DNA from 2 places in the Hathewaya limosa genome. Region 2 is predicted to be linked to the other one. Evidence: a T-box and tRNA genes for the amino acid it is inferred to sense, from the RefSeq annotation. Region 2 holds a T-box; the other holds one or more tRNA genes.
The links. The T-box of region 2 lies ahead of thrS (threonine--tRNA ligase). A T-box ahead of a tRNA ligase gene usually reads a tRNA of that ligase, here a tRNA-Thr.
Positions count from the first base shown of each region.

Region 1 (3,112 bases), on a different contig from region 2:
GCAGCTGCTATAGGTGCAGGCTTAGATATATCTAAAGCTAGTGGAAATATGGTTATAGACATTGGTGGAGGTACCACAGATATAGCAGTTATATCTTTAGGTGGTATGGTTGTAAGACAATCTATAAAGGTAGCTGGAGATGAATTTGACGAAGCAATTATTAAGTATATAAGAAAGAAACACAAGCTTATGATTGGTGAAAGAACTGCAGAGGAATTAAAGATAAATATTGGTTGTGCATATGAAGTAGAAGAAGAAAGTATGGAAATAAGAGGAAGAGATTTAATTACAGGACTTCCTAAAAACATAACAGTAACTTCTAGTGAAATGAGGGAAGCTTTAGCAGAAGCTGTAGAAGCTATAGCAGAGTGTGCACATGCTGTTCTTGAAAAGACACCACCTGAGTTAGCATCTGATATAGCTGACAAAGGAATTGTTATGACCGGTGGTGGAGCATTATTAAATGGGCTTGATAAGTTAATCCAAGATCATACTAAGGTACCAGTATATGTAGCAGAAGATAGTGTATCTTGTGTTGCATTAGGAACAGGGAAATCATTAGATTCCATAGAATATATGGGAAAAGAATAATATATTATTAAGTTATTATGTAAATAATAAAAAAATACAAGCTATATTATAAATAGCTTGTATTTTTTTATCTAAATTTTTAATGTATAAGATTTTTCTAAAGAAATACAAATTTTTTTAGCCATATTCATGATAAAACTTAATCTAATACTTCTAGAATAAAAAGGTTCCGAATTATTATAGGAATCAACAACTGCTACTATGGATAGGTTACCTACAGGAGGTAAATATTTTCCTACGCCTTTTCCAGGACATATGGGGTAATCTCTAATTATTATGTTACCTATATCTTCATCATCACTTAAACAAGCATCTATTCCTATAATGTTATGATTGGGATATTCATTATTTATATAGTTTAAGTTTTCTTCTAAATTTAAGGCGTGAATAGGTTTGTTTAAGGAGCCAAATACTTTTAGAGGAAACTTTCGATCTATCAATAGAGAACCTACTAATGGACCTAAACAATCACCTATGCATCTATCAGTGCCTATACATACTATTATAGTTTTTTCATCTATGGTTTTTTTTAAAGATTCAACTAGTGTATTTATACAGCGTTCATTTAAATAGTTAATACAAGTTTTATCCACAAGGCACCTCCTAAATATAGCAGAGTTTTAAAGGATAGTATATAATATTACACTAATAAAAATATGTGAATGAAAGATTAAATATGAAGAAGGTGTAAAAAAACATATTAATTTTTAGTAAAAAGGAGTATTATAAAGAAAATATAAGTATAAAGAAAGTAATCTTCTTAAATAAGGAGAAAACGACTTGAAATAAGAACCGTAAAAATGTATACTACTTCTTGTCGGAAATACACGACAACAAAACATAATAAGTAGTATTAAATAGGGATGAGTTCCCGAGTGGCCAAAGGGGGCAGACTGTAAATCTGTTGCGTTTCGCTTCGATGGTTCGAATCCATCCTCATCCACCATTATTTTAATACTTATGCTGGCATGGCTCAATTGGCAGAGCAGCTGACTTGTAATCAGCAGGTTGTAGGTTCAATTCCTATTGCCAGCTCCAATTTGGAGGAGTTCCCGAGTGGCCAAAGGGGGCAGACTGTAAATCTGTTGCGTCTCGCTTCGATGGTTCGAATCCATCTTCCTCCACCATTTTAAAAATAGAATATGTTTTGTGCTGGCATGGCTCAATTGGCAGAGCAGCTGACTTGTAATCAGCAGGTTGTAGGTTCGATTCCTATTGCCAGCTCCATTTTTGGAGGAGTTCCCGAGTGGCCAAAGGGGGCAGACTGTAAATCTGTTGCGTTTCGCTTCGATGGTTCGAATCCATCTTCCTCCACCATTTTAAAAAAATATATTTTGTGCTGACATGGCTCAATTGGCAGAGCAGCTGACTTGTAATCAGCAGGTTGTAGGTTCGATTCCTATTGTCAGCTCCATTTTTGGATGAGTTCCCGAGTGGCCAAAGGGGGCAGACTGTAAATCTGTTGCGTTTCGCTTCGATGGTTCGAATCCATCTTCATCCACCAAGGACATGTTTTCATGTCCTTTTATTTTTTATCATTTAAATGTTTCTATTGACCATGTAATAAGATTATGCTATGATGAAGTTATAATGTAAATATAAAAAAATAAAAAATTAAATAAAATGCTCTTATCAAGAGAGGTGGAGGGAAAAGGGCCCTGTGAAACCCGGCAACCAGTGTATAAACACTAAGGTGCCAATTCCTGCAGAATTTTATATCTGCAAGATAAGAGGTGGTAGATATTAACAACCTCTTCTTATTGAAGGGGTTTTTTTATTAGGAAAAAAGGCCATGCTCTAGAAAAGATAAACATTTTGGAGGGAGAATAATATGAGAAAGTTATTTACATCAGAGTCAGTTACAGAAGGACATCCAGATAAAATATGTGATCAAATTTCAGATGCTATTTTAGATGCTATTTTAGAAAAAGATCCTCAAGGTAGAGTTGCGTGTGAGACAACTTGTACAACTGGTGTTGTTTCAGTAATGGGGGAAATTACTACTAATTGTTATGTTGATATTCCTAAAGTTGTAAGAAAGACTGTAAGTGAAATAGGATATACAAGAGCTAAATATGGATTTGATGCAGAAACTTGTGCTGTTATGACATCTATTGATGAACAATCACAAGATATTGCTATGGGCGTAGACGAAGCTTTAGAATCTAAAGAGGGTAAAATGGATACAATAGAAGCTATTGGTGCTGGAGATCAAGGTATGATGTTTGGATATGCATCAAATGAAACAGCAGAATATATGCCACTTCCAATATCACTTGCTCATAAGTTAGCTTTAAGATTATCACAAGTTAGGAAAAATGGAACATTAGGATATTTAAGACCTGATGGAAAAACTCAGGTAACAGTAGAATATGAAGGTGATAAACCTGTTAGAATAGATACAATTGTTATTTCAACTCAACACGGTCCTGATGTTACTCGTGAACAAATTGAAGCTGATTTAATAAAATATGTAATTAAAGAAATAGTTCCTGAGGAATTATTGGATGGAAATACAAGA
Region 1 covers NZ_JAUSWN010000001.1:123,600-126,711, forward strand. Annotated here, with positions in the region: gene mreB (rod shape-determining protein) at 1-591, shown strand, start outside; gene yyaC (spore protease YyaC) at 663-1,184, opposite strand; tRNA gene QOZ93_RS00565 (tRNA-Tyr) at 1,453-1,537, shown strand; tRNA gene QOZ93_RS00570 (tRNA-Thr) at 1,554-1,629, shown strand; tRNA gene QOZ93_RS00575 (tRNA-Tyr) at 1,634-1,718, shown strand; tRNA gene QOZ93_RS00580 (tRNA-Thr) at 1,743-1,818, shown strand; tRNA gene QOZ93_RS00585 (tRNA-Tyr) at 1,824-1,908, shown strand; tRNA gene QOZ93_RS00590 (tRNA-Thr) at 1,930-2,005, shown strand; tRNA gene QOZ93_RS00595 (tRNA-Tyr) at 2,011-2,095, shown strand; SAM riboswitch class I at 2,218-2,324, shown strand; gene metK (methionine adenosyltransferase) at 2,423-3,112, shown strand, end outside.
Region 1: it encodes a tRNA-Thr, which carries the amino acid that the T-box ahead of thrS (threonine--tRNA ligase) is inferred to sense. The anticodon was not compared.

Region 2 (3,112 bases):
CAATTTTTTCATTTCTTAGATCTAGTTCAACTCTTATATCTTCAGATTTTAATCTATCGTATATTTCTTTAGCATAATCACTTTGAGCATCTGTTATATTCATTATCTTAACTTGTACTGGTGCAAGCCATGTTGGGAATGCTCCTGCATAGTGTTCTATTAAAATTCCTATAAATCTTTCAATACTTCCAAATATAACTCTATGAACCATAACTGGTCTATGTTTTTCACCATCAGCTCCGATATAAGTTAAATCAAATCTTTCTGGCATTTGGAAATCAAGCTGAATTGTAGCACATTGCCATGTTCTTCCTAAGCAATCTTTAAGATGAATATCGATCTTAGGACCATAGAATGCTCCATCACCTTCATTGATCTTATATTCTTTTCCTATACTTTCTAAAGCATCTCTTAAACTTTGAGTAGCTATTTCCCAATCTTCATCGCTTCCCATAGAATCTTCTGGTCTTGTTGATACTTCAACAAAATATTCAAATCCAAATACATTATAGAACTTATCTACAAGTTGCATAACTCCTATAATTTCTTCTCTTATTTGATCTCTTGTCATAAATATATGTGCGTCATCTTGTGTAAAACATCTAACTCTCATTAATCCATGTAATGCACCAGATAATTCATGTCTATGAACTAAACCAAGTTCTGCAAGTCTTAATGGGAACTCTTTATATGAGTGTAGTCCACTCTTATAAACTAAAATTCCACCTGGACAATTCATCGGTTTTATAGCATAATCTTCATTATCTATTTTTGTAAAATACATATTATCTTGATAGTGATCCCAGTGACCTGATCTATGCCATAAAGCTTCATTTAATATTATTGGAGTTTTTATTTCTTGATATCCAGCTTTAGTATGCATTTCTCTCCAAAATTCTTCTAAAGTATTTCTAACAACCATTCCCTTTGGATAGAAAAATGGGAATCCTGGACCTTCTTCAAGCATTCCAAATAACTCTAATTCTTTACCTAATTTTCTATGATCTCTTTTTTTAGCTTCTTCTAATAAGTTTAGGTATGCTTCTAACTCACTTTTTTTAGTAAAAGCTGTACCATATATTCTTTGAAGCATCTTATTCTTCTCATCGCCTCTCCAATAAGCACCAGCTATTGAAAGAAGTTTAACAGCTTTAACGATTTTTGTACTTGGTACATGAGGACCTGCACATAAATCAGTAAATTCATCTTGTTTATAAAAAGAAATAACTTCATCTTCTGGTAAGTCTTCTATTAATTCAACTTTATAATCTTCATTCTTTTCTTTCATTAATGCAATAGCTTCTTCTCTTGGAAGTTCAAATCTTTCAATTTTTATATCTTCCTTAACTATTTTCTCCATTTCTTTTTCTATTTTTTCTAATATTTCTGGAGTAAATGAAAAATCAGCATCAAAATCATAATAGAATCCATTATCAATTGCTGGTCCTATTGCAAGCTTAACTTCTGGGTATAATCTCTTTACAGCTTGAGCTAAAATATGAGAAGCTGTGTGTCTTAATGTCTTTTGTCCATCCTCATCAGCAAAAGTTAAAATTTCTAACTGACTATCTTCATTTATTTCATGCATTAAATCTGCTTTTTCTCCATTTAAATAAGCACCTAATGCTTTTTTATACAAAGCTGGACTTATTTTCATTGCTACATCACTAATTTTTGTTCCTTTTTCAACCTCAATTATTTTTCCATCTTTTAAAGTTACTTTAATCATTTTTTTATCCTCCTTATTTAATTTTGAATATAAAAAAACTCATCCCAAACACATGGGACGAGTTGTCGTGATTCCACCCAATTTAATAGAAAAACACTTTAATAAAAGTATATAAAATTACTTTTATTATACTTTTCTATTATCTCATTTATCATTAACGCTGAAAAACGTAAATATCTACTTTAATTTCAATATCATACTCCAAGGTGGTTTTCAATAAAACTTATCCAGAAGAATTTTCAGCCAAAGATTCTTCCTCTCTGAGAATAGTAATTTATTTACTCTTCCTTTTCATTGTATTTAACATATTTATTTTATAAAAATTAGTTTATCATAAAAATATTTTTATATCAAGAGTGTTTTATAGTTTTATGCTATCTTTATTTTTTTTACAAAAAGGACATCCTGTACAAAAAGCTACTCTTTCTAGGAAAACATCTTTAATTGTGTTTATAAATTCATTATATGAACATTTATCATAATTATGAATAACTATTCTTTTAGGAACATTTGTTATTAAACCGCTTATAATTATATCCTCTATACTTACTGTTCCGCTAAAAGAAGTTTCCTCTAAATCATTGACAAGTTCATTAAATATATCTTTTCCTTGTTTATTTTTTATATAATATTTTCCTTTATCCCCTATAATAATATTAACTTCATCTATTTTACTTTCTTGTAGTTGAACAAAATATTTTAATAATTTTATAAACTCCTTATATTCCTTTTCACTAATATAATTTTGTACAACTTCTTCAGTTATTTCAAAAAAACTTTTTTCCATATTTGTAGTTCTAAATCTAATAAATCCATTTACATTAAATTCATTAACTTCTTTAATACAATTTATTATCTCTTGTAATATATCATTTTTTTTATTTATAAAATATAGTCCATTTTTTTCCATAATTATTTTATCTGAATTTAGAGTTTCATAGACTTTTTTTACTAAATAATTCACTTCGGAATCTTTAAAGAAAAAATATTTATCTATTATAAAATTTTTTAATTTTTCATTATAAAATTTCTTAACCATAATATTATATAAACTCATACTCATATAAAGATTAAAGGTGTTTTGTAATGAGCTATCACACTTTTCCTCTGCAGAATAAACTTTAATTATATGGGTATCATTTTCTAAATCTTCACTTATTCCCAATTGAATATCTTTTACTTTAAATAAGTTTTTTATTTCGTTTATTTCATCAATAAAATCTTCCATACTATTATCATATATTATTGTCAGTAATAACATAGCTCTCACTCCTTTAATCATAGTATGTGTTTTAACAAAAACAGTATTCAATTTTTGTTCATCAAATATCGACAACTTCTATATATACTTGTACTTGTAAATACTCCGTAATATAATCTAAA
Region 2 covers NZ_JAUSWN010000010.1:4,103-7,214, reverse strand. Annotated here, with positions in the region: gene thrS (threonine--tRNA ligase) at 1-1,729, opposite strand, end outside; T-box leader at 1,780-2,033, opposite strand; gene ytxC (putative sporulation protein YtxC) at 2,091-2,990, opposite strand.